Regions from separate parts of the Marinobacterium sp. YM272 genome, predicted to be linked through region 1. Evidence: predicted binding sites of a transcription regulator. Region 1 holds the regulator's gene; each other region holds the start of a gene.
The links. Region 1 encodes sigma-54, which starts transcription at its own class of promoters, with help from an activator protein. Its sites were predicted from a motif close to TGGCACNNNNNTTGCTNT; they were not measured.

Region 1 (7,474 bases):
CCACTGCCGCCAGCTCTTCGGGGGAACCCTGGGCGATCACCCGACCATCAGCGACGATATACACGTAATCGGCAATACTCAGCGTTTCCTTGATATCGTGGGATACCACGATGCTGGTATGGCCAAGAGCCTGGTTAAGGCGACGGATCAGGTTGACCAGCACACCCATGGCGATCGGGTCCTGACCGGTGAACGGCTCATCGTACATAACGATATCCGGATCCAGCGCGATGGCGCGGGCCAAGGCTACACGGCGCGCCATACCACCTGACAACTCGCTCGGCATCAGATCGGCGGCACCACGCAGGCCCACCGCCTGAAGCTTCATCAGTACCACATCACGAATCATGTCGGCGGACAGATCGGTATGTACCCGGATCGGAAAAGCCACGTTCTCGAACACGCTCATATCGGTGAACAGGGCACCACTCTGGAACAGCATGCCCATGCGCTCACGGGCAGCGAACAGGTCACTGCGACCGAGGGTCGGGATGTTATCGCCCTCAAGAAGAATCTGCCCGGCATCGGGCTTAAGCTGCCCGCCGATCAGCTTTAACAGCGTGGTTTTACCGGTTCCCGAGGGCCCCATGATCGCGGTCACTTTACCGCGTGGAACCTGGATATCGATATTATCGAAAATAGTGCGTGAACCGCGGCTGAAGCTCAAACCGCGGATATCGATAATATTGTCGCTGAGAGGGTCCATATACCTGCCTTAGAATGTCCCGTATTCAGTTCCTTCTGGCACGTTGCGAGGACAATGCAGAATGAATCAAAGCGCAAAAATATATCACTCTGCCCCTGAAAACGAAACTTTATCCCCTCCCCGGATAGCCGGGTGTGCCCGGGACTCCCACTGTTGTAAACTCTTGCCCTCTACATCTTTCACTCCCTCAAAGAGATTGAGTTTCCCATGTCCGATTTCGACTTTCTCCGCGCGGGCAGCCGCACCATCGAACTGGAGCTGGATGCAGTCAAGAATCTGCTCAGCCATCTGGACGAACGTTTCACCCGCGCCTGCGAACTGATGCTCAACTGCAAGGGGCGCGTCATCGTTACGGGCATGGGCAAGTCGGGGCATATAGGCAACAAGATCGCGGCCACCCTGGCCAGCACCGGAACACCTTCTTTCTTTGTACACCCGGGCGAGGCAAGCCATGGTGACCTGGGCATGTTCACCCGGGACGATGTGGTGCTGGCACTGTCCAACTCCGGCGAAACCGCCGAGGTGGTGACGATCCTGCCACTGATCAAACGGATGCAGGCGCCGCTGATCAGCATCACTGCCAAACCCGAGTCGACCCTTTCCCAGGCGGCTGATGTAAGTCTGCACATACCGGTTGACCGGGAAGCCTGCCCGCTGGGACTGGCCCCGACCTCCAGCACCACGGCACAGCTGGTGCTGGGCGATGCTCTGGCGATCGCCCTGCTGGAAGCACGCGGATTCAGTGCCGAGGACTTCGCCTTTTCCCATCCCGGCGGGGCTCTGGGTCGCCGCCTGCTGCTGCTGGTCGATGACATCATGCATACCGGCAACGAAGTACCCCACGTCGATGTGGAGACCTCCATCCGCGATGCGCTGCTGGAGGTGACGCAAAAACGCCTGGGCATGACCGCGGTCACGGATACGTCCGGTGCCTTGGTTGGCATCTTCACTGACGGCGACCTGCGTCGTACGCTGGACCAGGAGGTCGACCTCAAGCAGACACCGATCGACCAGGTTATGACCGCCAACTGCACCACCATCAAAGCGGGCATTCTTGCCGCCGAAGCACTGCAGATCATGCAGAGCCGCAAGATCAACGCCCTGATCGTGGTGGATGAAAACGATCGCCCGGTGGGCGCCCTGAACATGCACGATATGCTGAAAGCGGGAGTTATCTGATGCTCGAATCTCTATCCCAGGAACAACTGGCCAAACTCAAAAAAGTCAGGCTGGTGGTATTTGATGTCGACGGCATACTCAACAGCGGTCAGCTCAACTTTCTTGCCGACGGCCGTGAAATTAAGTCGTTCAGTATCCTTGATGGCCTCGGCATCAAGCTGCTGCACAAGGGCGGCATCAAAAGCGCCATTATTACCGGACGCCGCTCACCCCAGGTCGAACTGCGCGCCGAAGCCCTGGGAATCAACTACCTGCGCCAGGGGCGGGAAGACAAGCGCATTGCGCTGGAGGAGCTTTGGCAGGAAACCGGGTTCGATGCAGAATCCACCGCTTATATCGGCGATGACCTGCCCGATCTCGGCGCCATCCGCTGTGCCGGTTTTGGCGCCACGGTACCGAATGGCCACTGGTACGTACGCGAACAGGCCGACTGGGTCAGCACCACGCCCGGGGGCCAGGGTGCAGGACGCGAGATCTGCGAACTGGTTCTCGCCGCCCAGGAGAAACTGATGCCGATCCTTGAGGAGTACCTCTGACGTGCTGACTGCGGGACGAGTGCGGCTGCTTGTTGCCCTGGCGATTCTCACGCCACTGTTGCTCTGGTGGGGTTTTGCCGGCAACAACCTGCCGCAGGAAAAGACGCTGCGCCAGGATACGGATACCAGTATCGACTTCTTCATGCGCGATGCCGAGACCCGCTACTGGGGTGAGGACGGCTCTTTTCAACGCAGCTGGACAACCCCCGAACTGCGCCACTACCCCAGGCTCAACTCCAGCAAGCTACTTGAGCCCAGCACGCTGATGCCGCAGGATAAGGGTGGGGCATACAAAATACGCGCCAACGAAGGCTGGGTGCTGGATGATCAGAGTGAGATTCAGCTTGCAGGCGATGTGGAGGTTAACCATAATCCGCTATCCGGGCCCGGCTCGGTACTGACAACCAGTACGCTCAGCGTTTACCCACCCAGGGATTATGCCGAGACAGACGCCCCCGCCACGTTGATTCGCGAAGACGAGCGCACCGAAACCACCGGTCTCGAGGTGTACTTCGACGAGCGCCGGGTTGAACTGCTTTCTAACGTAAAGGGTAGATACAATGCGCCTTAAACCGACCCTTCCTGCCGCGATCTGCAGCCTGGTATTCTGGCTGTCGGCTCCTGCCATGGCGCTTCCCGAGGATTCATCCCAGCCGATCCAGATCGGCGCCGACAGCGCCAGCATGAACGACAACACCGGCGTGACCGTGTACCGGGGCAACGTGGAAATCGAACAGGGCTCGATGAAAATTCGCGGCGACCAGGTCGAGCTTTACCGCAGCGCGGACGGCGATGTAGACCGTATCGTATCTATTGGTCGACCGGCAGAATTTGAACAAAAACCCAACGCCGATGACCCCGTCACCCATGCCTACGGTTTGCGCATGGAGTACCGGGTAAACCGGCAGGAAATCACGATCACGCAGGAAGCCCGCGTCGAACAGGGAAAAGACACATTTTCCGGCCAGCGCATTGTCTACAACATGGACAAAGCGATAGTTAACGCCTTCAGCAGCGAAAGCGGCGACCAACGGGTCAAAATGGTGATTCAGCCCAAGCAGGCTGGAGACAACCCATGATGCAGCTTGAAGCCCTCCACCTGGCCAAGAGTTACAAAAGCCGCCAGGTCGTGCGTGATGTATCGCTGCAGATCAGCAGCGGCGAGGTCGTTGGCCTTTTGGGCCCCAATGGCGCCGGCAAGACTACCTGTTTTTATATGATCGTCGGTTTGATCAAGGCGGATCACGGCCAGATTCGCATCAACCAGGACGACATTACCCGGCTACCGATGCACGGCCGGGCCCGTTCCGGTATCGGCTACCTGCCGCAGGAAGCGTCCATATTTCGCAAGCTCAGCGTTAAAGACAACCTGCTTGCCATCCTGGAAACACGCAAAGACCTGAGCAAGGCGCAGCGTGAAGCCAAGCTGGAACAGCTGCTCGAAGAGTTTCATATCACCCATCTGACACACAGCATCGGCATGTCGCTGTCAGGCGGTGAACGCCGCCGCGTGGAAATCGCACGCGCCCTGGCAACCGAGCCCCACTTCATCCTGTTGGATGAGCCGTTTGCAGGCGTAGATCCGATCTCCGTCGGGGATATCAAGCAGACGGTAAGACACCTGCAGGACAGGGGCATCGGCGTGCTGATCACAGATCACAACGTACGTGAGACGCTCGATATCTGTCAGCGCGCCTATATTGTAAGTGACGGCGGGATCCTGGCGCAGGGCAACCCGGAACAGATCCTGGCAAACCAGCAGGTACGTCAGGCTTACCTTGGCGAGCAGTTCAGGCTCTAGCAGCCTGGGGCGCCACTAACACCGACCCAGTAATGGTTTATCGCGTAGTAGTATGAAGCAATCCTTACAGCTCAAAATCGGTCAGCAACTCACCATGACGCCACAGCTGCAGCAGGCGATCCGTCTGCTTCAGCTATCGACGCTGGATCTGCAGCAGGAGATCCAGCAGGCGCTGGAGAGCAACCCGCTGCTCGAGGTCAGCGAAGAGGATAACGAACTGCCGGGCAGCGACGACGGCAATGAGAGCGATAACACCCAGGAAAAACCTGAAGCCGCCGAAAGTGGCGAATCCGAGCGCGAAGAAAGCTACGAAGATACCCCGGAAGACAGCTGGAGCGAGGATATCCCGACCGAGCTGACCACTGACAGTTCCTGGGATGACACTTACCAGACGACCCCGGCCGCCTCCGCTCCCGCGCGCGATGATGACTGGGAACCGGGCGATAACGACACCCGCGACGAGACCCTGCAGGACCACCTGATCTGGCAGCTCAACCTGACACCGATGAGCGATAACGACCGTCTGGTGGCTGAAGCGATCATCGACGGTATCGAGCCGGATGGTTATCTCACCCTGTCAGTGGAAGAGCTGATCGAGCAGTTCACCCGCCAGTACCCGGAAGACTTCATCGAGACCGAGCAGGACGAGATCGAAGCAGTCCTGCACCGTGTCCAGCAGTTCGACCCGCCCGGCGTTGCAGCCCGCGACCTGAGCGAGTGCCTGGCGATCCAGCTGCGCCAGCTGGACCCCGACACCCCGTACCTGCAGGACGCACTCAGGCTGGTCAGCGAGCACCTGCAACTGCTCGGCAACCACGACTACAAAACCCTGCTGCGGCGTATGCGGGTGAAGGAAGAGCAACTGCAGGAGATCATCCGCCTGATCCAGTCGCTGAACCCGAAACCCGGCGCGATGATCAATCCGAGCCAGTCGGAATATGTCATCCCCGACGTGGTGGTCACCAAAATCAAGGGTGAGTGGGCGGTCAACCTCAACCCCGAGGCCGCGCCGAAACTGCGGATCAACGCCCAGTATGCTGACCTGATCCGACGCGCCGACAACAGCGCCGACAACAATTTCCTCAAGAACCATCTGCAGGAGGCGCGCTGGTTCCTTAAGAGCCTGCTGAGCCGCAACGACACCCTGCTGAAGGTGGCCACAGAGATCGTTGAACGCCAGTCCGATTTTCTTGAACAGGGCGAAGAGGCGATGAAACCGATGGTGCTGCATGACATCGCCGAAGCGGTGGGCATGCATGAATCGACCATCTCGCGCGTCACCACACAAAAGTACATGCACACGCCGCGCGGCATCTTTGAGCTGAAGTATTTCTTCTCCAGCCATGTCAGCACTTCGGACGGCGGCGCAGCCTCCTCCACCGCCATCCGCGCGCTGATCAAAAAGCTGGTGTCAGCGGAAAATCCGGGCAAACCGCTCAGCGATAACAAGATCGCTCAACTGCTGGACGAACAGGGAATCAACGTCGCCAGACGCACGATTGCAAAATATCGTGAAGCGATGGCAATTCCGCCTTCTAATGAGCGGAAGCGTCTGGTTTAATTGAAGTGGAAAGCACGATAAAAAAGCGTGCATTGTGACTAGGAGAAAACGTATGCAGATCAACATCACTGGCCATCATGTCGAACTGACCGATGCCCTTAACGACTATGTTCGTACCAAGTTTGACAAACTGGAGCGCCATTTCGATAACATCACCAACACCCAGGTGACTCTGAGCGTTGAGAAGCAGCGTCAACAGGCCGAAGCCGATCTTCACCTGGCCGGCGGCCAGATTTTCGCGACGCACGAACACGATGATATGTATGCAGCCATCGACGGACTGGTGGATAAACTTGATCGCCAGATCATCAAGCACAAGGAAAAGATGAAGGCGCACAAATAAACGAAAACCGGACGCTCCTGTCAGATAATGAACTTAACTGAACTGCTGAACGAATCGCGCACTCTCTGTCACGCCGATGTCGTCAGCAAAAAAAGAGCCCTCGAACTGGCCAGCGATACTCTCGCTGGCCAGTCTGGTAATCCCCCCTCGGAAGAGATCTTTGCCGGTCTGTTGAACCGGGAACGCCTTGGCAGTACCGGTATCGGTGATGGCGTTGCGATCCCCCATTGCCGGTTGCCCGCCTGCGAAAGCGCGGTGGCACTGGTGATGACACTGGCGACGCCGATAGACTTTGACGCTATCGACAACCAGCCCGTGGACCTGCTCTGCTTCCTGCTGGTGCCCGAAGACGGCGCAGAGGAGCATCTGCAGACACTGGCGGGACTGGCCGAGCTGTTCAGCCAGCGCGACGCCAGGGAAAAGCTGCGCGGCTGTGAGACCTCCGCCGAGCTTTACTCCACCTTCATAACGCAGATGGAGAAACTGGGGGCTTAATGAAGCTTGTCGTGATCAGCGGTCGCTCCGGCTCAGGCAAAAGCACAGCCTTGCAGGCGCTCGAAGACGTTGATTTCTACTGCATCGACAACCTGCCAGCCCGTCTTCTGCCTGACCTGATCGACCAGATGCTCGGCGACCCGGAACACCCGGGACGCCTGGCCGTCAGCATCGACGCCCGCAACCTGATCAGCAACCTGCACGCCTTCCCAGAGATTATCGGCGAACTGGCAAAACGGGATGATCTCAGCTGCGAAATACTCTACCTCGATGCCGCCGAGCCCACGCTGATCAAGCGATACAGCGCCACCCGGCGCAAACACCCGCTATCCACCAACCAGGCGGGTCTTCAGGAGGCGATAAGTTACGAGCGGGAGCTGCTAGAGCCGATCGCCAGCCTGGCCGATATTCGCGTCGACACCACCCGGCTGACCCTCTACGAGCTGCGCGACACCATCAAGCTGCGCATCGCCCAGAGAAGCGAGCAGAGCCTTTCGGTTCAGTTCGAATCCTTCGGTTTCAAACACGGCGTACCTCTGGATGTGGACTTCACCTTCGACGTGCGCATGTTGCCCAACCCGTACTGGATTCCGGAGCTGCGCCAGTTCACCGGGCGCGACCAGCCGGTTATCGAGTTCCTCGAAGAGTCGGCGGATGTCTATGCCATGGTCGACGATATTCGCGATTTCCTCGAGCGCTGGATCCCCTCCTTCCGGCAGAACAACCGCAGTTATATTACGATCGGTATCGGCTGTACCGGTGGCCAGCATCGTTCGGTCTACATCGCCGAGCACCTGGCTGGCCATTTCAGTGAACTTATGGATAATGTTCACGTCCGTCACCGCGAACTGAC
Region 2 (7,474 bases), 700 kb from region 1:
TATATTCGCCATCTGGAACCGGATTTTTATCTGCCGGGGTCGCTGGGGCTTAGAGATGTTCTGCTCGAGCATATGGGCGAAAAACCTGAGCCGGTGAAGCCCGGGCTGCATGACCTGGCTGTGTTGCAGTACACCGGTGGGACGACCGGGGTGGCCAAGGGCGCGATGCTTACGCACGGCAATCTGCTGGCCAATCTGATGCAGGGTTATGACTTTATCAACCGGGAGGGCTCGGGTTGGGCGTCAACCGTGGTACTGCCGTTACCGCTTTATCATATCTACGCGTTTACCGTATCCCAGATCATTATGGCCTCAGGAGGGCACAGTGTGTTGATTGCCAATCCGCGGGATATCGATTCGCTGGTTCGGGAGATCGCTCATTGGCCGATGACCGCGTTTATCGGACTCAACACCCTGTTTAACGCCCTGTGTAATCGCGAAGGCTTCAGGTCCCAGGCGTTCGATCAGCTTGAGCTGACACTCTCCGGTGGCATGGCGCTGACCCGGGATGCGGCACAGCGTTGGGAAAAAGTGACCGGGTGCCCGGTTGTCGAGGCCTATGGCCTGACCGAGGCGTCTCCGGCGGTGGCGATCAACCCCCGTCATGCGATCCAGTCCGGTACCATAGGCATACCACTGCCCTACACCGAGGTCAGGGTAATTGATGACGACGGGCAAAAGGTACCCGACGGAGTGCCCGGTATGTTGTGTGTGCGCGGCCCGCAGGTGATGGCCGGCTACTGGCAGCGCCAGGAGGAGACCCGAGAGACAATCAACGAAGAGGGGTTCCTGAAAACCGGCGATATCGCGGTCCAGCAGAGTGATGGCTACCTGCGCATTGTGGATCGGGCCAAGGATGTGATCATCGTCTCCGGTTTCAATGTCTTTCCCAACGAGGTGGAGGATGTGGTTACCGCACACCCTGAGGTGGTCGAGTGTGCAGCCATCGGCGTACCCGACCCGGACAGCGGCGAGCGCGTAAAGCTGTTTGTGGTCAGCACCTCGTCGTCGCTGGACCGGGCCGCGATCAGGGCCTGGTGCCGATCACACCTTACTGCCTACAAGGTGCCGCGGGATGTGGAGTTCGTCAAAGAGTTGCCGAAGTCACCCGTTGGCAAGGTAATACGGCGTCAGTTGCGTGATGCTCCGTCCCTGGGGGACTCACAGGTTGCCCGCAGCGCTTGAGTGTTTGTTAAACGAAGCTGATCCGAGTGTTATAAAACCGACAATCGCGGGGCGCTGTTCCCCGCGTTTGCCTCGTCTTGGTACATTCCTTTCTCTAGTTTGTTGAAAAATATCGCTTTTTCTCCGCGTCTCTGTGGCTGGTCCTGATGGTGCGCGGCTTGCAGTTATCTAATGGCCAGTACCGACTGCACCCGCACCCGGCGCCTGCCGGAGACTCACCCGAGAGGAGAAAAGTATGAACACTGCTGTTAGCGTTGAGTGTGTTGCCGATGCGATCGACAACGAACAGGCTTTGATCGTGGCCTTTGCCTCCCAGGATGGGGATATGGTGGATCAGCACTTTGGTTCTGCCCAGGCGTTTTATACCTGGGCGGTTACTGCAGACAGTGCCGAGCTGATCGCCAGCCGTGACTTCGGATATGAGAAGAAAGATGGCAATGAAGACAAGCTGAAGCCGAAAATGGCCTGGCTGGTAGGGGCTGACGTGGTCTACTGTGGCTCGATAGGAGGCTCGGCCACCCGTCAGCTGGTCACCCTTGGAATCAACCCGATCAAGGTCAAGGGTGGGCCGGATGTGGAGGAGCTGGTCGATTCGCTTCAGGCACAGCTCGCAAGCGACGCGCCGGAGTTCTGGCTGGCCAATATCCTCAAGCGCAAACGCAGTAACGGCGATGACCGCTTCGACCTGATGGAAGATGAGGGCTGGGACGACTGAGTCTAAGCCTATGAGTCTAAGCCACTGAATTTTAGTGGCGGATCGAGCATAATAGGGCGGCCGAACAGTTCCACTTCCAGGGCTGACTTCGGCTGACGCCCGCGAGCAGGATCATACCCGGTTAACTGCCAGTGGGGGCGTGGTTTCACTCTTTACCCCTGTCTGCTGGCGCCGTTGTCGGCCGATCCGATTGTTAGGGTTGCTCTCCCCGATGTTAGAAGCGTTCCTCGTTCCGATCCTGCCTGTTCTGTTTATTGCCCTGCTGGGCGCCTTGCTCAGCCGCACCACCACCTGGCTGGATAATCCTGCCCTGGGGCAGATGGTCACCAATATCGGACTGCCGGCGCTGCTGATCCATTCGTTGCTTAATATGCAGATGGATCTTTCCGGCATGGGGCTGTTGATTCTTGCCATGGCGTCGACGCTGGTGCTCTCGGCGGTTGTGACCCTGGTGGTGCTCAGACTGTGCGGTCAGCCGATCAGGCGCTACCTCTCTGTACTGGTTAATCCGAATACCGGCAACCTGGGGATTCCGGTGGTCTTTGCCCTGTTTGGTGAGCAGGCTCTGGCGATTGCGGTGGTGGTGTCGTCGGTGGTGACCATCAGTCACTTTACGCTGGGCGTATCGGTGATGTCCGGCAGTTTTGCGCCGCGGCAGTTGCTGCGCAATGCGCCTGCACTGGCGCTGTTGGTGGCCGCTCTGTTGCTGGGGCTGGATCTGCAGCCGCCGGGATTCGTGATGAAAACCCTGGATATGGTGGGCGGTATCACGCTGCCGATCATGTTGATGATGCTGGGACGTTCCCTGGCAGATCTGAAGTTCGGGCGCTCAACAGAGTGGACGCCGCTACTGTTGATGGCAGTCTACCGGCCCCTGGTCGGTCTCGCGGCTGCTGCGACCGTGGTCTGGGTGCTGGGTATGGATGAGCTGGAGGCCAGGGTGCTGATGGTCCAGGCTGCGATGCCGGTGGCGGTTATCAGCTATGTACTGACGCTGAGGTATGAGGGGCCGACGGACAGGGTCGCCGGCCTGATACTGCTGTCGATCCCGACCTCCTTTGCTGTGGTTGGGATCCTGGCGCATTTCTGGTTATAGGCGCCGAAGGTCTGGTTCCACTTTACTCGATGATAACCAGTTTACGTTTGGCCTCGATCTCGTCGATCCGGGCCAGGGTTGCATCGATAAAGGCCTGACCTGCGGCGATGCGTGCCTCGTTTGCGTCCTGTCGGCTCAGGAACGCGCGGGTCATCAGCGATTTACGGCGGTCCAGCCAGGTGTTCTGCTCTTGCAGTTCATTGACGCGCGCATCCCTGGGCAGGAAGTCGAGCATATCCTGAAACAGCACAAACAGACGTGCGTCATGCAGGTAGGCGATGCTGGACAGGGTCCGGCTGCGCTCGGCCGGTGAGGATTCTGTGCTGTACTGGGACTGCAGCTGTTCCAGCGGCTCATCCAGGTCCGGGAACCAATCCAGCTCCTCACTGAGACCCAGGGAGATCTTCTCGTTGCGGCTCATCGGCTCGGCTTTCGCTTGCGACTTCTGTACAGCCGCCGGTTCCGGCTCGGCGGCTTGCTGGCCGATGAACGGCATGGACGACATCGACTCGCAGCCGGTCAGCAGCAGCGCGGCAACAGCGAGGGTAAGGCCACGGGTCGGGGTAAAAACACGCATTCCAGAGGTCCCTGTAATAATGGATGTGCGGCCATTCTAACCGAGGCCCGCCCCGGAGGCATCCCGTACCCTGAAAGAGAGGGGGCATTGCTATCTTACCCGTGGTCAATGCCCTGGGGACGGCAGCGCTTGGCTAGTCCCGGTAAGCGCTTTGGCCTGATTGCGACGAAAACAGTGACAAATCAGACCAAGCCTCCTTATTAAGGCTCGGGCTTGCTATAATCCCCCGCCTTCAATGGCAAGCGTCTTCCGAAAACCCGAACGCTTGTCTCTTTTCGAGCGCAGCGCAGGCCAAAGGCCCGACTGCCGAACAGTGTTGTGACAGGAGACACAGATGGGTGCAAAAGTTGCGATCGTGATGGGATCGCGCTCGGACTGGCCGACAATGGAGGAGGCCGCCGGAATCCTCGAGACTCTGGGTGTGGCTTACCATACAGAAGTTGTTTCGGCTCACCGTACACCGGACAAGATGTTCGACTTCGCGGAGCATGCTGCCGAGAATGGTTTTAAGGTTATCATCGCCGGTGCCGGTGGTGCGGCGCACCTGCCGGGCATGATCGCTGCCAAAACCCTGCTGCCGGTACTGGGTGTGCCGGTTCAGAGCAAGGCGCTGAGCGGTAAGGACAGCCTGCTGTCCATCGTACAGATGCCGCGTGGTATCCCGGTGGGTACACTGGCGATCGGCGGTGCCGGCGCGTTCAATGCGGGCCTGATGGCGGCCCAGATGCTGGCTGTTGAGGATAGCGAACTGGCCGAGCGAATCGGGAACTGGCGTCAGGCCCAGACCCAGGCTGTGCTCGATAATCCCGATCCCCGTGACTAATAGATTGCAGGTTGAATGATGTTGCCAAGAATTGTCGTGGCCGGTAACGGTCAGCTGGGTCAGATGCTGCAGCAGGCCGGTGCGCCGATGCAGTTGCAGGTGATGCCGGTTGAGCCCAACCAGGATATCGAGGTTGCCCTGCATGCGGATGACGTGATCACCGTTGAGGTCGAACACTGGCCCGACACGGTCACCGGTCTGCAGCTGAAGAATCACCCTAACTTCCGCAACGCTCAAGCGCTGCATGCGGTAATCGATCGCAAGCGCCAGAAGAGCCTGCTCGATCAGCTGCAGGTGCCGACTGCGCCCTGGGTTGATCTGGACAGCGAAGCCGGTCTGACCGAGAAGCTGGAAAGTCTGGGTGAACGTGCGGTCGTCAAGCGTCGTCGCGGCGGTTACGACGGTCGTGGCCAGTGGCGCTGGCAGCGCGGTGGCGAGGTTGAAGCCGAGTGGGCTGAAACCTGTATCGCCGAGGCGATGATCCCGTTCAGTCATGAGGTTTCACTGGTCGGTGCCCGCAATGCCAAGGGCGAGAAGGTGTTCTATCCGCTGACCCGCAACTGGCACGAGAACGGTATTCTGCGCGCCAGCGTCGCCGGTCTGCCGGTGCCGGAGATCCAGCAGCAACACGCAGAAGAGTGGTTGGGCCGGATCATGGACGACCAGGACTACATCGGTGTCATGGCGATGGAGTGCTTCGTGGTTGACGGTGATCTGCTGGTCAACGAGCTGGCTCCCCGTGTTCACAACTCGGGCCACTGGACCCAGGAAGGCGCGACCATCAGCCAGTTCGAGCTGCACCTGCGGGCGCTGGCGGAGCTGCCCCTGATTACGCCGGAGATCAAGGGCGTCTCAGTGATGTACAACCTGCTGGGCCGCACCTGGAAGCCGGAATGGCTGGGTGTCGACGGTGTGCATGTGCACTGGTACGGCAAATCCCTGCGTCCGGGACGCAAGGTGGGCCATGTGAATATCAATCGTCCGACCCTGGCTCAGCTAGAAGAGAGCCTTAAGGCTCTGAAAGCGCTGGTCGACGATGAAGACCGGATCGCGTTCGACTGGAGTCTCGAACAGCTCTGATCGAGCCTTATCTGCCCGCTGGAGGTTTTTTCCGGCGGGCAGGTTTGCTATGATGGCCTACGCTCTTGGGGGAGTAGTCTGTTTTCCGGTTCCCAGCCGGATAGCGTCATTGTCAACATAATTGAGCCTCAATGCTCATGGCAATGACAACCGCAATCCGCGGTTTGACGAGACCTGAGACACTGCATGCTGCTCCAGGCGGGCCGGCGTGTTGGTGTCTTATGGTTTATGCCCGCCCGGAAGTCTATCAATGGAAGCTTTTCTCTCATCTACTCTTGCGGTGGCTATCGCCGAAATCGGTGATAAAACCCAGCTGCTTACTCTCTTTCTCGTTGCCCGTTTTCCGGCGCAGCGTATGGCCATCATTTTTGGCATTCTGATCGCAACCCTGGTTAACCATGGTGTTTCCGCCTGGTTTGGTGCCTGGCTGGTGGAATGGATTCCGGAAAACTGGGTTCCCTGGATTATCGGCCTGAGCTTTATCGCGGTGGGGCTCTGGGTATTGGTGCCGGACAAGGATGACGAGGAGGAGAGCGGTTCGCTGAAATACGGCGCCTTTATCGCCACCTGTATTCTGTTCTTTATTGCCGAAATCGGTGATAAAACCCAGATCGCCACCGTGATTCTTGCCGCCCGTTATGAAGATGCGCTGCTGGCCGTCGTTGCTGGTACGACCCTGGGTATGCTGCTGGCCAATGTGCCGGTGGCCTGGTTTGGTGGCTGGCTGATGCAGAAAATTCCGCTGCACTGGGTGCGCTGGAGTGCCTGTGGTCTGTTTGTGCTGCTCGGTGCACTGTCATTGACGCAGGTATAAAAGGGTTTGATACAGGTTGGATGAACTTTGTTGATTTCGATGACTCTATGAAAACTATATGACCTGATCGGCTCTTTGGGAGGAGGTCCGTCTTGAAGGCTCTGGTTTCATTTGTTGTGCTTGCTTTCTCTCTGCTCGCAGGAGTGGAAGAGCGTTCGGCTAATGCCGCCGTAAGCCAACAGCTGGCCATCTGTGATGCCTCCTCTGCCCCCGCCGATCTGGGAATGTCTCCCGTCAGTGACGAGGCCGTCTGCCCTGCAGCGGTTTCGTCACTGCTTCCCGTGCTTGCTTATACGCCGACACTGCTGCCCAGCCAGCCTGGTGCAACTCGTGTTGAGCACGCCCGCCATATCCGCGCGCCACCCGCATTGCTCTGACTTCGATTTAGCCTTTTACACGTTATCAACGTCCTGCCGGTGGGAGGGTATTTCTGCGCCGGTCTAGGGAGGTCAGATGATTACTGCAGTGAATTTTCGTCACGGAATCGATAATCCGGCCGCGATGCAGCGCATCCAGCGGAGGCTCGAACGAATCGCATCAAAAACCATCCAGGCGCGTCGCATAGAGGTGGTGCTCGACAGGATCGCTTACGACGGTAACCCCGGCTGTAACTATGAATGTCATATCTCCTTTCGCGGCAAGGAAAAGCAACGCCTGGATATAAGGGCCGACAAACGGCAGCCGGATATGGCGATAGATGATGCCTTCGACCGCCTCAACATGGCGCTCAGTGGCAGTTTGAACCGTCGCAGCCGCAAGCGTCGCGCGGGCTGACTTGAATCGCTTTTGTGCTGCCCTTATCTGAAAGGGTGGGATAGGAAGCTAAGGAATCTGTTATGAAAAAAAGAGTGTGGTTAGGTGTGTTGGCACTGTTCTCGGTGCTTTCACTGAATGCGAACGCGGCTCTGCCGATCAGTGATTCGCAGGGCAACCAGTTGCCATCGCTGTCGCCGATGCTGAAGGAGGTCAACCCGGCGGTGGTTAATATTGCGACCTTCTCCACCCAGAAGGTGTACAACCCGTTGCTGAACGACCCCTTCTTCCGTCGCTTCTTCAATGTGCCGGAAGAGCAGGCCCGGCCTCAGCAGCAGCGCCGTCAGGCCAGCGCCGGCTCTGGCGTTATTGTCGATGCGGGTGAGGGGACTATCGTCACCAATTACCATGTCATCAAGGGCGCGGATGAG
Region 3 (7,474 bases), 1.9 Mb from region 1:
TTGTCTGCCTATAGGTTCCAGTCAGCGGGGTATCAGACCTTGATAACGCGGTTCATCTCTTCAAGGCTGGTCAGTCCGCTGGCAACCTTGCGCAGTCCTGACTGACGCAGGGTCTTGAAGCCCTGGTCTCGTGCTACCCGCAGAATATCCAGCGAGTTACCGTTTTCCATGATGCATTCAGCGATTTCCGTGGTCATCATCAGCATCTCATAGATACCGACACGACCCTTATAACCTCGGTTGCACTTGTTACAGCCATCGGGGTTGGCTGCGAAGATTTTCAGTTCACCTAACGCCTCCGGTTTGAAACCTTCCTCCAGGAGAGCAGCTTCCGGCAGACTATGCGGCTGCTTACAGGACTCACAAAGCCGACGCGCCAGGCGCTGTGCGATGATAAGGCTCACCGAGGTGGCGATGTTAAACGATGGGACGCCCATGTTACGCAGACGGGTTAGGGTTTCGGGGGCGCTGTTGGTGTGCAGGGTCGAGAGCACCATGTGACCGGTTTGTGCCGCCTTGATGGCGATCTCCGCGGTTTCCAGATCTCGGATTTCACCCACCATGACCACGTCCGGGTCCTGACGCAGGAAGGAGCGCAGCGCCTCGGCAAAGGTCAGACCGACCTTTGCGTTCACATGGACCTGGTTGATGCCTTCCATATTGATTTCCACCGGGTCCTCTGCGGTGGAGATATTGCGCTCTTCGGTATTGAGAATATTGAGGCCGGTATACAGAGTAACGGTCTTACCGGAACCGGTGGGGCCGGTGACCAATACCATCCCCTGGGGACGCTCGAGCGTCTTCAGGTAGACCTCTTTCTGATCCGGCTCGAAACCAAGCGCATCGACACCGATGGTTGCACTGGTGGGATCCAGAATACGCAGTACGATCTTTTCGCCCCAGAGTGTGGGCAGGGTGTTAACACGGAAATCGATGGCGCGTTTGGCGGAAACCTTGAGCTTGATACGCCCGTCCTGGGGAACGCGTCGTTCGGCGATATCCATATTGGACATCACTTTGAGACGGGCCGAAAGCCGCGATGCCAGGTTTGTGGGAGGTTTGCTCACCTCCTGCAGGATACCGTCGATACGGCAGCGAATCCGGTAAGCCTTCTCGTAAGGCTCGAAATGGATATCGGAGGCACCGTTCTTGATCGCATCCAGCAGAATCTTGTTGATAAAACGGACTATAGGTGCGTCGGAGGTGGCTTCCTCGGCGGACTCCTCCTCCTTTTTTCTGGAGTCGTCTTCCGTGTCGATATTATCGAGGTCTGCATCGTCCAGGTCTTCCAGAGCCTCGGTGCCGGCATCCAGGAAGGTTTCGATGCGGCGGGAGAGCTTGTCCTCCTCGACGATCACCGCCTCGGTGGTGATACCGGTGTGAAACTTGATCTCGTCCAGCGCCTGGATGTTGGTCGGATCCGCAATCGCGACGAACAGCCGGTTTTCCCGCTGCATCAGCGGCAGGGCGCGGTGGCTCTGGATCAGATTTTCGGCAATCAGCCCCTGGGGAATCGCATCACCGGCGAAGGCATCCAGGTCAAGCAGCGGCAGGCCGAACTCTTCCGACGCGGCGCAGGCGGCACGGTGGGAGCTGACCAGACGCTGGGATATGATGTAGCTGACAAAGCTCTGATTGGCATTGCGGGACTGAGTCAGCGCTTCCATGGCGACTTCGGCGGAGAATGCGCCATCGTTGACGAGGCGCTTAGCGAGACCGCTAAGTGGTTGAAATCCGTTTGACAACTGCCTTACCTTACTTTTGCAAATCAGACCAAAGAAACGGTGTTAAGGATACTCTATAGTAGCCTCCGGATACTGGCAAATGGGTAGTGGCAAATATGATTAGACATAACTTGACCAGGGTCTTTTTCTGATGGGGGCAACGTCGGATCGGCGGGCGCTACGGCTGTTCAACTTTTACCGGATGGTGCTTGGCGGATCCCTGGTCACCCTGCTGCTGATTCCTGTCGCCAGCCTTCCCTTTATCAATCACGACTCCAGCATCTTTGGTATCACGGCGCTGATCTACCTGGTGCTGTCTATCGGTTTCAGCTTTGGTCTTCTGCGCAAAGAAGCGTCGAGACAGGTGCAGTTCGTGTTTCAGATGCTGGTCGATATCACCGTGCTGTCTTTACTGGATTATTCCAGCGGTAACAGCCCGGGAATATTCGCCACGCTGACTTTGCTGCCGGTGATTTTTGCCGGTTTCTGGCAGCCGGGGCGCTGGACACAACTCTATGCAGTACTTGCCATTGTCGGGATTGTTGCAGCGTCGTTGTCAGCGCAGAGGTTTCTTGGTCACAGTATTTCCGTCGCAGATATCGGCGTACTGGCGCTTGCACACCTCACCATAGCCCTGGTCAGCGGTGTCGTTGGCCGGTCGGTTGAAGAGTCCCGTGCCCTGATGGGGGAGCGTGAGCTCGACCTGCAAAGCCTGACCCAGCTCAACGCACTTATCGTTCAGCGTATGGAGGAGGGGGTGCTGGTTGTCGATAAGCAGGATGTGGTCCGCATGATCAATCCGGCAGCGGCGGAGCTGTTTGGTATCCGGCCTGAAAACGCGCTGCACCGCCCCTTGGTTGAACTCTCCGGTCCGTTAGCGGAGCTATTACGCAATTGGCGGTTGGGGCAGCCCCTCAACGCTGAAAAAATACTGCCGCTGCGTATCCAGTTGACAGCCACCGGGCCGGGACGCAATCAGCGGGCGTTGATGATGCTGGAAAACACGGAGCAGCAGGACTCCCGCCTGCAGCGTGAGAAACTGGCAGCGCTTGGCAGACTGACCGCCAGTCTTGCCCATGAGATCCGTAATCCGCTGGGGGCGATCAGCCATGCGTCCCAGCTGCTGGCAGAGTCGCCGGCAATGTCGGATAAGGAGCAGCCGTTGATTTCGATTCTGCTCAACCAGGTACGGCGTCTTAACCGCCTGATTCAGGATGTGCTTACCCTGTCTCGTCGAAAGGTGCCGCGCTGGGAGGATATAGATCTTTCGGCCTGGTTGCAGGGGCTGCAGGAAGAGTGGCGCCTCAGCTGGCCTGATCTGTACCGTTCGCTGCGCGTCAGCATCGAAGAGGATGGTGTGCCGGTTCAGGTGCGTGCCGATCCCGATCACCTGCGGCAGCTGCTGACGCTGTTGCTCGACAATGCGCTCCGCCATGGCGCGCCAGAGCAGGGGGAGGCGATTATCCGGTTGACGCTTTACCGGGCCGAGCCCAATGCCACACCCTGTATCGAAATCTGGGATAACGGGCCGGGTGTGCCCAGGGATATCCAGGCGATGATCTATGAACCCTTCTACTCCACAAGGCACGAGGGTACGGGCTTGGGGCTGTATATCGCCCGTGAACTGTGCGAAGCAAACTACTGTGAACTGCGGTACTGTGAAGGAATGCGTTATAGTGCCGGTAATCGAAAGGGCGGTTGCTTCCAGGTCAGCTTCCCGATGGAAAGGCCGGTAACTGCAGTCAATGATGTAAAGGAAACAGCAAGTGCAAGTTGAACGGACAGCTGAGCAGCCACGTGTGCTGGTTGTTGATGACGAGGCCGATATTCGTCAGCTGCTGGAGATTACTCTGGAGCGGATGGGGGCCGAGTGCCGTGCCGCTGCAACGCTACGGGAAGCGCGGGAGCTTCTAGCCGAGCAGCCGTTTGATCTCTGTCTGACCGATATGCGCCTGCCCGATGGCCGGGGTATGGAGCTTGTCGAACAGATCCAGAAAAAGCATCCGGCCCTGCCGGTGGCGATTATCACAGCCTATGGTGATATGGAACTGGCGGTAGAGGCGCTGCGCAAGGGGGCGTTCGATTGTGTCTCCAAGCCGCTGGAGATTGACCAGCTGAGGGCGCTGGTAAACCAGGCGCTGGTTAACGCCGCATCGCCGATCGGCAGTGATGATCTGGTGGGTGATTCAGCGCCTATGCTGGCGCTGAAGTCACGTATCGACAAGTTGGCCCGAACCCAGGCGCCAGTGTGTATCTTTGGTGAGTCAGGCACCGGCAAGGAGATTATTGCCCGCCAGATCCATGCCCGCAGTCATCGCGGCGCGGGACCTTTTGTGGCGGTCAACTGCGGCGCTATCCCCGAAGATCTGATCGAATCGGAGTTCTTTGGTCACCTGAAGGGGAGCTTTACCGGCGCTGCCGGTCAGCGTGAGGGTTTTTTCCAGGCGGCAGAGGGCGGCACCCTATTTCTCGATGAGATCGGTGACATGCCGATGTCGATGCAGGTCAAGCTATTGCGGGCCATCCAGGAGCGTAAAATTCGCCCAGTGGGGGCGGAACACGAGCAGGCGGTGGATGTACGTATTCTCAGTGCCAGTCATAAGCAGCTGCATGAAGAGGTCAGCCTAGGTAACTTCCGCCAGGACCTTTATTACCGCGTCAACGTTATTGAGCTTCAGGTCCCGCCGCTAAGGGAGCGGCGGCAGGATATCCCAGTGCTTGGAAACGCCCTGCTGCAGCGTATCGTCAACAGAAACCGCGAGGGTGGTATAAGCTGCTCGGCCCAGCTGACCGAAGAGGCCGTCGGCGCACTCTGTGGCTACGCCTTCCCCGGTAACGTTCGTGAACTGGAAAATATTCTGGAGCGAGCCCTGGCTCTCTGTGAGGATGGGCGAATTAGCGCTGAGGATCTGGCTCTGTTGGATAGGCCATCAACGGCGGGGCATTCGGTGCCGCTGTCGGAAAATGATGAATGCGAACAGCTGGTTGCAGTGCTGGAGCAGTTCCGCTGGAACCGCTCCGCGGCGGCGCGTCAGCTGGGCCTGACCCTGCGACAGCTGCGCTACAGAATTCAGAAGTACGGGCTGGATCAGGACGTGGATCAAGAGTTTAAACACTAGTTTGTCAAAATCTGACACTGGGGGTGACAGATTGTCAGCCTTTGCCTTAGCATCGCTAACACGCACAGGGTCCAAGGCCTCAGAAAACGGGAAAGTTTGATGTTGGCACTACTCTTGCTGTGAAACCTTTGAATGGCAAGCTGCCGTTTAATTACAGGAAGTTAAACTCGCTGGAGAGATAATGATGAAAAAACAATTTGCGAAACAGCAGGGCTTTACGCTGATCGAATTGATGATCGTTGTAGCGATCATCGGTATTCTGGCTGCGATCGCGCTGCCGGCTTATCAGGATTACACGATTCGTTCGAAGCTTTCCGAGGCGCCTTCTATTTTCGGGACGAATAAGATCGCTGTAGAGCAGTTCTTTTCCGAAGAGGGAGACTTGACTAACGTAGCAGCTGATGCTCAAGGTTATGAAGCGTCCCTCTTCGGTTCTCATGTAGACATGACGATTGTTGTAAGTGGCGCTGCTGTTTCTACGGCAGGTTTCGTCGCTACCGTCTTTGAGGCTGGCGGAGCCGCTGCTGATGAAGTCGACCCGTCAGGCGGCAACGACGTAATTACCTTTACAGCAACTGAAACTAATGCGGGCAACCTAGCGTGGACTATGGTTTGCGATCCCGCTACGATCGATCCTAACCGCTGCCCGCAGCGTGACTAAGAGAGATCGAAATAAAAATTGGAAATCGGGGTCAGAGTAACATTTCTGGCCTAGCCCCGAGTTCAGCAGAGAGGATCGCTTCGGCGGTCCTTTTTGTTGTGGAGCACGCCTACCTTTCTTTCTCTTGGAAATCGGGGTCAGAGTAAAATTTATCCCTCCTCCTTCTTTTTCTTCCTTCCCGCCTTCAACATTTTCTGACGAACACCAGTAAGTATCTCGATTTCATTACGGAAGCGGTCGTTGCCTAGCGCTAACCCTTGGTTGACCGACTGCTGAATCCGTTGCAGCTGCTCACTGGGCAGTGGGTTAACGAACAGCGCTTGATAATGTTGTTGCCGCTCTGTCCCGTTTTTCCCTAGGCTTAAATACAGCTCATGTGGTGTCCACAGTTCGGTATCGATTCCCTGAGCGTGTGCGTGGTAGCTGCTCCAATGGTAATCGGCAGGGGGTCCTACCATTCGGGCTCTGACGGGGTTCAGCTCGATGTATCGCTGGCAGGTCAGCAAATACTGCTCGGACTGAACGAGGCAGGATTTAAATCGGCCTTCCCATAAGGTGCCTGTGCGCTGATAGGCTCTGTTGAAGTAGCGCACATAGTGCCGCCCCAGGTGTTGCATCATGGCCGAGACAGCACCTGCCTTCAGGGGCGTAGCCAATAGATGAACGTGGTTGGTCATAAATACCCAGGCGCGAAATCGGGGTCAGAGTAACATTTATTCCTTTCTTTTCTTCCTGCCAGGTTTAAGTAGTTGCTGGCGTACTGCGGTAAGTCGCTCGATCTCATCACGAAAGCGGTCGTTGCCTAGTGGCCACGGTGGCATATCGATGCCCTTTGAAGAGCGCGAACTCATCCATGATCAGTCGTCGTAGCTGACTTAGATCCGGCGCCTGCACCTCGCGACTCAGGCGCTGATGATCAATCGCCTTCACCGTATGCCAATGCAGGCCAAGCAGCTCTGCCACTTGCTTAATCGGCAGCAACGACGCCAATACTTCCACTTGCCGAATCATAGCCTGTGTCAGTCCTCGGCGCCCCGGAAGCCAATGTATTTGTTCACGCCGAATACCACAGCCAACACAACGCACACGGCGCACGGGTACATCAAGCCAAACGCGGTAGTCGAACAGGTCGCGCTCACGCACGTGTCGTCTGCTGACATCGTGAACCAACAGCGTGGCCTGACCACAACCACTACAGACAGGAGGTTGTGAAGAGCGCGGTTGTAGTCGAAGGGAGAGTGTATTGGAGGTGGTGACTTCGTAGCTTTCAAGCTCGAAGCCTTCCCAGAAAAGGCTCAGCAGATTAGCATCCATGACGTCGGCAGCAGTTGAGTTGTAGGTCGAGTTTTGGCGAACACAACCTTAACCCTTCTTGCTGCCGCACTTCTCACTTTCCCGCTAATCTGCGAAGAACCTAAATTAAGCCCATCCAGCATTGTTTCTGCCGTTTCCTGACAGTACGAAACCGGGGGCAGAGTAACATTTATTCCTTTCTTTTCTTCCTGCCAGGTTTAAGTAGTTGCTGGCGTACTCCGGTAAGTCGCTCGATCTCATCACGAAAGCGGTCGTTGCCTAGGGCTAAACCCTGATTGAAAGACTGCAGTATCCGCTCATCGGGCAATGGTTTTTTGAACAGCTCTTTATAGTTCCGCTGCCGCTCCGTCATATTCTTCCCCAGATTCAGATATTGCTGATGAGGCGTCCACAACACAGAATCGATACCCTGTGCATGTGCCTGGTAGCTGCTCCAGTGATATTGGGAAGGGTGCTCCACCATTCGAGCTTTCACTGGATTCATTTCAATATATCGTTGGCAGGCCAACAGGTATTGCTCTGGTTGAATGAGCCAGGATTTGAAACGGCCTTCCCACAAGGTTCCTGTTCGTCGGTATCTGCTGTTGAAATAGCGAACATATCGCCTGCCAAGATGCTGCATCATTGACGATAGCGCTCTTTCTTTAAGGGAAATC
Region 4 (7,474 bases), 1.3 Mb from region 1:
AGCACCTCAGCCTGGCGCCAGATCGGTGCAACCAGACCATAGGTCTGCCCCTGGAATTCACAGCACTCGCCCAGGGCGTACACCCGCTCATCGCTGGTGCGCATCCGCGCATCCACAGCGATCGCCCGGTGACAGCTAAGACCTGCCTCCCTGGCCAGAGCAGTTTCCGGCGTGATGCCAGCAGCGACCACCACCAGGTCGGCGTCCAGCATCTGACCATCCTTGAGCATCACCTGGCTGACGCGCCCCCGGTCTCCCTGCAGCATTTCGATGCCTGCGCCGGTTAATATTTTTAGGCCGCGCTCTTCCAGCGTTGCCTGTAGCAACCCGGCTGCGCTCCTGTCCAGCTGGCGGTTCAACAGCCAGGGACCACGCTGCAATACGCAGGTCTGCATGCCCAGCTTTCTCAAGCCCTCAGCGGCTTCCAGCCCCAGCAGACCGCCACCGACTACGACCGCGCGCCCGCCTCTGGCGGCCCGGGCCTGCAGCTGCTCCACATCCGCCCAGGTTCGAAAGCCCATCACACCGTCAAGCTCGATCCCCGGCATCTCCGGCATCGCAGAACGGGAGCCGGTGGCAAACACCAGCCGGCGATACCGAACCACCTTTCCGCCCGCCGCTCTGACAAGTCTCGTGGCCGGGTCCACCTCCAGGACCGGATCGCCACACAGCAGCTCTATCCCCTGCTCTGCGTACCAGTCGATTTCGTTAAGCTCCACGTCACTCGCACCCAGCTCACCGGCCAAAAACGGTGACAGCAGCACCCGGTTGTACGCGGGCCTGGGCTCTTCACCGATGACCAGGATCGACTCGGGCCGGTTCGGCTGTTTGCACAACTCCTGCAGCAGCCGGTTAGCCGCCATGCCGTTACCGATGATCAGCAGATCGACCTGCTTTCTCATGACCTTATCCTTCCTTATCCGTCACTTAAGCCCGGGCCTGCTTTTTTTCCGCAGCCTCCTGGCTCGCGCCGGCAGCCTTCTGACTGCGGTGCTGACCGATATCCTCCACCTTGCGCTGCTTCTCATAAAGGAAGCTGAGCACTTCGTGGCGGTAATGGTTGTACTGGGGATCGTCCGCCAGCTGGATACGGTTACGGGGACGTTCCAGTTCGATATCCAGGATCTCGCCCACGGTAGCCGCGGGTCCGTTGGTCATCATGACGATGCGATCGGACAGCAGAACCGCTTCATCCACATCGTGGGTGATCATGATCACGGTGTTGTTCAGGTCCTTCTGGATCTCCATCAGCGAGTCCTGAAGGTGTGCACGGGTCAGTGCGTCCAGCGCGCCGAAGGGTTCGTCCATCAGCAGCACCTTGGGCTCCATGGCCAGCGCGCGGGCGATACCGACGCGCTGCTTCATGCCGCCGGAGATCTCATCCGGGCGCTTGTGCATGGCGTGGGTCATGTGGACAAGTTCCAGGTTATGCTCGATCCAGGCCTTCATCTCGGCCTTGGATTTCTTGCCCTTGAACACCTGCTTCACCGCCAGCTCCACGTTCTCGTAGGCGGTCAGCCAGGGCAGCAGCGAGTGGTTCTGGAACACTACGGCACGCTCAGGGCCCGGCTCGTTCACCTCTTTGCCATCCAGCACCACACCACCGGTGGTGGACTGGTACAGGCCGGCAACGATATTGAGCACAGTGGACTTACCGCAGCCGGAGTGGCCGATCAGCGAAACAAACTCACCCCGTGCGATCTTGAGGTTTACGTTATCCAACGCCTTGAAGGAGCCCTTCGGCGTCGGGAACTCGATGGAGACACCGGTCAGTTCGAGATGCTTAGACATGTTGAGCCCTCCTTAACGGGTAATTGCATTTTTGTCCCAGGACACACGGCGCTGCAGCAGCAACATGACCCTATCGAGCAGGAAGCCGATCAGGCCGATCACCAGCACCGCCACCATGATGCGGCCGAGGGAGTCGGAGCTGCCGTTCTGGAACTCGTCCCAGACGAACTTGCCCAGGCCCGGGTTCTGCGCCAGCATCTCCGCGGCGATCAGTACCATCCAGGCGATACCCAGCGACAGGCGCAGACCGGTAAAGATCATCGGCACCGACGACGGCAGCACGATCTTGATCACGTGGGTCATCCAGCTAAGGCGCAGCACCTTGCTGACGTTCTGCAGATCCTGGCTGACGGCGGATACACCAACGGCGGTATTGATCAGCGTGGGCCAGAGACAGCAGAGCGCGACGGTAAACAGGGAAGTCAGGAACGACTTGGCAAACATCGGGTCGTCGGTCACGTAAGCGGCACTGACCACCATGGTCACCAGCGGAAGCCAGGCCAGGGGCGATACCGGCTTGAACAGCTGGATAATCGGATTCAGCGCCGCATACAGCGATGCATTCAGGCCGATGCAGATCCCCAGTGGGATAGCGATGATCCCGGCGATGGCAAAGCCGGCCAACACGGTCACCAGGCTGGTACCGATCTGGTCAAAGAAGGTCGGCTTGCCGGTGTAGTCGCGAATCTTCGGCACATAATCCGGATCCTTGGCGACGCGATCGGCATTGCGCTGCTCCTGACGCTCATAGAACGCCGTCTCCCGCTCACGCTCACTGACATGCTCGGCATAGAGCGCCACCGACTGCTCGTAGACCTGCGTCGGTCCCGGAAACTGCCCCAGCGAGGTGTCGATCTGCTTGGCGCCGGCCTGCCAGATAAACAGGAACACGGCGAGGCCAAGCAGCGGCAGCCCCAGCGCCCCTAGCGCACGCTTGAACCAGCTGCCCAGGGTATCGTTGGATTTCACACCGGCGATGCTGGAAACTCCGGCCAATGCCATACGAATGCTAGTCATGGGTAAACTCTCCTCCCCCGGATATGCAGCCCCGGAGGGCTGCTCCGAAGCTTAGATTTGCTCTTCGCCCTTGAGGCCGATGCTGAACTTCTCGAGATACTCGTTGGGCTTGTGACCGTCATAAGTCACGCCATCGATAAACTGGGTCTGCGGCGCCTTGAAACCGTCTTCAGAGTCGAAATCCGGGAACTCAGACGCATCCATCTTGCCTTCGGCAATCAGCTCTTTCGCAGCGATGGCGTAGATATCCGGGCGGTACACCTGCTTGGCGATATCCATGTACCAGCTGTCCGGCTTGGGCTCGGCAATCTGGCCCCAGCGGCGCATCTGGGTCAGGTACCAGATCGCATCGGAGTAGTACGGGTAGGTGGCGTTGTGGCGGAAGAAGACGTTAAAGTCAGGCACGTCACGCACATCGCCCTTCTCATATTCGAAGGTGCCGGTCATGGAGTTGGCGATCACCTCCTCATCCGCGCCCACGTAGGTCGGGCGGGACAGAATCTCTACCGCTTCGGGGCGGTTGGCGTTGTTGTTTTCATCCAGCCACTTGGCGGCGCGGATCATCGCCTTGACCACGCGGATATGGGTGTTGGGGTACTTCTCGGCCCACTCTTTGGAGACACCGAACACTTTTTCCGGGTTGTCTTTCCAGATCTCGTAGTCGGTGATCACCGGCACACCGATCCCCTTGAACACCGCCTGCTGGTTCCAGGGCTCACCGACGCAGTAACCGTAGATGGTGCCGGCTTCCATGGTCGCCGGCATCTGCGGCGGCGGGGTAACGGAAAGCAGCGCATCCGCCTGAAGCTGGCCGCTGGTGTCGCCCTTGGCCGGTGCGTAGTAACCGGGGTGAATACCACCGGCCGCCAGCCAGTAGCGCAGCTCATAGTTGTGGGTGGAGACCGGGAACACCATGCCCATGTTGAACGGTTTACCCTCGGCCTTGTACTTATCCACAACCGGCTTGAGGTAATCCGCCTTGATCGGGTGCACCGGTTTGCCATCTTCACCGACCGGGATATTGGGCTTCATCTGTTCCCAGATATCGTTGGAAACGGTGATGCCGTTGCCGTTCAGATCCATGCTGAACGCGGTAATGATATCGGCCTTGGTACCAAAACCGATGGTCGCACCGAGCGGCTGACCGGCGAGCATATGAGCGCCATCCAGCTGGCCGTCGATGACGCGGTCCAGCAGCACCTTCCAGTTCGCCTGGGCTTCCAGGGTCACATAGAGCCCTTCATCCTCGAAGTACTGCTTCTCGTAGGCGATCGCCAGCGGCGCCATATCGGTGAGTTTGATGAAGCCGAATTTCAACTCCTCTTTCTCGGCATAGCCCACCTCGGCCAGAGCTGGAAGTGACAGGGAAGCAGAGGCCAGGCTGACAGAAGCAGCCAGAAGGACACGCTTGCACAGAGAACGACGGTTCAGGGTCTTTTTCATAACAACTCCTATCCAGAAACAAAAAAGGGCGCCGCTCCCACACCCCAGACCTCGGTCTGTGATACAGGAACGGCGCCCTTGCCGTATTCGCTAATTGTCAGGCTCTAAACGAGCATTCGGTGGCGGTGTCGTCGATCTGGAAGAAAAAGCCGACACGCCTCGATTTGCAAAAGCTAAAGCGAAGCTCGTGCCAATTCTTATTTATTCCTTTAAAAACAATCCGATAAATAAAAGCCAACCTCAAACATGCCTGTGTGGCTTCGCGAACCTGCACCGACATCAAGCAGTTTCTCCGTTTTTTTGATCAAAAATAGAGCAACTGTCCAGGAATGCTGACTACCCCGCTGCCCTCAGAACCAGCACAAATAACCACTCCCATCTTTATATGCCTAAAGCGTCAATTACCGGCCATGAATAGCATAAACCGTAATGAACGGTTCACCGGCCTGATTCCGCACCACTTGAGTGCATAACGCCTCCAAGCAATGCGTAAAAACCGAGAAAATCGGCGAACACCTCAGCTAGGCCTTTGAATTGTATACGCGCCCATTGATGGCACCAGACTTGCAGTTTCTTCGACAAGTAAGTGGTTAAACAATTTTCCGGAAAAGTCTTCGGACGTTTTCGATAGATGGCAAAGGCGCCTGAATCTCCCCCTGCTAAGGCAGGCTCGAGGTTCAGGCGCTTTTTTTTTGCGGGGCCTAAAGATGAGCAACAACACAACCTGTCCCTACTGCGGCGTTGGCTGCGGTGTCAGCGCCGAAATCAGAGATGAGCAGATCATCGCCGTCTCCGGTGACGAGACACACCCCGCCAACCAGGGGCGCCTCTGCGTCAAAGGCAGCGCGCTGCACGAAACCACCGGAGAGCACGACCGACTGATCCAGCCCCGGGTCGATGGCGTTGAAACCGGTTGGAACCAAGCGCTCGACAGCGTTGCCGCTCGTCTCAGTTCGGTTATCGAGCAGCATGGACCCGAGTCGGTTGCCATGTACCTCTCCGGCCAGCTGCTGACCGAGGACTACTACGTGGCCAACAAGCTGATGAAGGGGTTTATCGGCTCCAGCCATGTGGATACCAATTCACGCCTGTGCATGTCCTCCACCGTTGCCGGCTACAAGCGCGCCTTCGGTGGCGACCTGATGCCCTGCAGTTACGAGGATATCGATCACGCCGACCTGATGGTGCTGGTGGGCTCAAATGCGGCCTGGAACCACCCGATCCTGTTCCAGCGCATGGCCGCGACGAAGCAAGCCAACCCCGCGTTGCGCGTGGTCGTGATCGATCCGCGTCGCACCGCCACCTCGGAGCTGGCCGACCTGCAGCTGTCGCTGAAACCGGGCAGTGATGCGGTGATCTTCAATGCGATCCTGGTGCAGTTGGAAAAACGCGGCAAGGTCGACCAGGTCTATGTGGATAAGCATACCGAAGGCCTGGATGCAGCACTCGCAGCGGCGCGCCACAGCGCCCCTGACCTGGCCACAGCGGCCCGCCTGACCGATATACCGGAGGGGGATCTGGAAACCCTGGTGGAGTGGTTCTGCAACACCGAAAAGGTCCTGACCTTTTTCTCCCAGGGGATCAATCAGTCCAGCAGCGGCACCGACAAGGTCAACAGCATCATCAACTGCCACCTGGCAAGCGGCCGCATCGGCAAACCCGGTATGGGCCCCTTCTCGCTGACCGGTCAGCCCAACGCCATGGGTGGACGTGAAGTGGGCGGCCTGGCCAACCAGCTGGCCGCGCATATGGATTTTTCCAACGACGAGAACATCGATCGCGTGCAGCGCTTCTGGCAGGCACCGACTATTGCCCGTCAGGAGGGATTGAAAGCAGTGGACCTGTTCTCGGCTATCGAGCGTGGCGAGATCAAGGCGGTCTGGATCATGGCCACCAACCCGGTGGTCAGCCTGCCCCAGGCCAGCCGGGTGCGTAAAGCGCTGGAGCAATGCGAGTTGGTGATTGTTTCCGAATGCATGGCACAGACCGACACCGTGGAGCTGGCCCATATCGCCCTGCCCGCCACCACCTGGGGCGAGAAAGATGGCACCGTCACCAACTCTGAGCGGCGCATCTCGCGCCAGCGCGGGCTCATTTCGGCACCGGGCGAGGCAAAAAACGACTGGTGGATTATCTGTGAGGTCGCCAAACGACTGGGCTTTACCGAACCATTCAGTTATTCCGGCCCGGCAGCCATTTTTCGCGAACACGCCGCGCTCTCCGGGTTTGAAAACGACGGCAAGCGGGGCTTCGATATCAGCGGGCTCTCACAGATCAGCAACACTGAATACGATGAACTTACCCCCATACAGTGGCCGGTAAACGCTTGCGCCCCGAAAGGAACAACGCGCCTGTTTGCCAACGGTCAGTTTTTCACCCCCAATGGCAAAGCGCGCCTGCTGCCGATAGAACCTCGTCTGCCTGAACAGCAGCCCAGCGAAACCTGTCCACTGGTGGTTAACACCGGTCGGCTCCGGGACCAGTGGCACACCATGACCCGTACCGGCCGCGCTGCCCGTCTGCTGCAGCACCGAAGCGAGCCGTTTATCGAGCTTCATCCCAGCGATGCAAAGCGTTTCAAGATCGCCAGTGGCGATATCGCCGTCCTTGAGAGCAAGCAGGGCAGCTACGTCGCCAGAGCACAGCTAAGCGAGTCACAGCGCCCCGGTGAACTCTTTATCCCTATGCACTGGAACGAGCAGTTCAGCGGCAATGCGATCAGCGGCAATCTGATCGATGCGGTGGTGGACCCGGTATCGGGCCAGCCCGAATCCAAACAGGGTGTGGCGAGCATCCACCGACTCGAGACTCGATGGCAGGCACGGCTGTTGAGCCGCGCTGCGAGCGCCCCCCGCGCGCAATACTGGAGCCGGGCGCCACTGCAGTACTGCACCAGCTTCCGCCTGGCCGACACTGACGCTGTCACCGACTGGGCCGCCTGGTGTGACGAACAGCTTGGCTCAACACCCGATTTGCTACTGGAAGATAAGGCTGAAGGCCGTTTCCGCGCCTGTGGATTCGCCGGAGATCGTCTCGACTGGGTGCTACTGGTCGAGCGCGACAACAATCTGCCTGACCTGGATTGGCTCGACACACAGTTCGCCTTGGGTTCGCTCAACCAGGATACACGACGCCAGCTTCTGGCGGCACGCGCACCGGGCGCTCAACCCTGCGGCGCCGTGATCTGCAGCTGCTTCCAGGTACGCGAACCGGCGATTCTTGA

Region 2: the regulator sigma-54 is predicted to act here: its motif matches at 1,264-1,281, upstream of ACQUQP_RS09260 (NifB/NifX family molybdenum-iron cluster-binding protein).
Region 3: the regulator sigma-54 is predicted to act here: its motif matches at 4,947-4,964, upstream of ACQUQP_RS17345 (pilin).
Region 4: the regulator sigma-54 is predicted to act here: its motif matches at 4,805-4,822, upstream of ACQUQP_RS00095 (nitrate reductase).

The regions. Positions count from the first base shown of each region.
Region 1 is NZ_CP194171.1:1,364,591-1,372,064, reverse strand. Features, by position in the region: gene mlaF (phospholipid ABC transporter ATP-binding protein MlaF) at 1-706, opposite strand, end outside; gene ACQUQP_RS06345 (KpsF/GutQ family sugar-phosphate isomerase) at 914-1,885, shown strand; gene ACQUQP_RS06340 (KdsC family phosphatase) at 1,885-2,421, shown strand; gene lptC (LPS export ABC transporter periplasmic protein LptC) at 2,423-2,992, shown strand; gene lptA (lipopolysaccharide transport periplasmic protein LptA) at 2,982-3,500, shown strand; gene lptB (LPS export ABC transporter ATP-binding protein) at 3,497-4,222, shown strand; gene ACQUQP_RS06320 (RNA polymerase factor sigma-54) at 4,275-5,783, shown strand; gene hpf (ribosome hibernation promoting factor) at 5,836-6,126, shown strand; gene ACQUQP_RS06310 (PTS sugar transporter subunit IIA) at 6,154-6,621, shown strand; gene rapZ (RNase adapter RapZ) at 6,621-7,474, shown strand, end outside.
Region 2 is NZ_CP194171.1:2,069,060-2,076,533, forward strand. Features, by position in the region: gene ACQUQP_RS09255 (AMP-binding protein) at 1-1,185, shown strand, start outside; gene ACQUQP_RS09260 (NifB/NifX family molybdenum-iron cluster-binding protein) at 1,421-1,900, shown strand; gene ACQUQP_RS09265 (AEC family transporter) at 2,112-2,996, shown strand; gene ACQUQP_RS09270 (hypothetical protein) at 3,019-3,573, opposite strand; gene purE (5-(carboxyamino)imidazole ribonucleotide mutase) at 3,908-4,396, shown strand; gene purK (5-(carboxyamino)imidazole ribonucleotide synthase) at 4,412-5,476, shown strand; yybP-ykoY riboswitch at 5,533-5,712, shown strand; gene ACQUQP_RS09285 (TMEM165/GDT1 family protein) at 5,727-6,290, shown strand; gene ACQUQP_RS09290 (hypothetical protein) at 6,407-6,667, shown strand; gene ACQUQP_RS09295 (HPF/RaiA family ribosome-associated protein) at 6,744-7,064, shown strand; gene ACQUQP_RS09300 (DegQ family serine endoprotease) at 7,127-7,474, shown strand, end outside.
Region 3 is NZ_CP194171.1:3,893,619-3,901,092, reverse strand. Features, by position in the region: gene pilB (type IV-A pilus assembly ATPase PilB) at 33-1,745, opposite strand; gene ACQUQP_RS17355 (two-component system sensor histidine kinase NtrB) at 1,876-3,501, shown strand; gene ACQUQP_RS17350 (sigma-54-dependent transcriptional regulator) at 3,491-4,843, shown strand; gene ACQUQP_RS17345 (pilin) at 5,028-5,504, shown strand; gene ACQUQP_RS17340 (transposase) at 5,654-6,181, opposite strand; gene ACQUQP_RS17335 (helix-turn-helix domain-containing protein) at 6,288-6,818, opposite strand; gene ACQUQP_RS17330 (transposase) at 6,988-7,443, opposite strand.
Region 4 is NZ_CP194171.1:17,336-24,809, forward strand. Features, by position in the region: gene ACQUQP_RS00075 (NAD(P)/FAD-dependent oxidoreductase) at 1-902, opposite strand, end outside; gene ACQUQP_RS00080 (ABC transporter ATP-binding protein) at 928-1,791, opposite strand; gene ACQUQP_RS00085 (ABC transporter permease) at 1,804-2,808, opposite strand; gene ACQUQP_RS00090 (CmpA/NrtA family ABC transporter substrate-binding protein) at 2,860-4,251, opposite strand; gene ACQUQP_RS00095 (nitrate reductase) at 4,959-7,474, shown strand, end outside.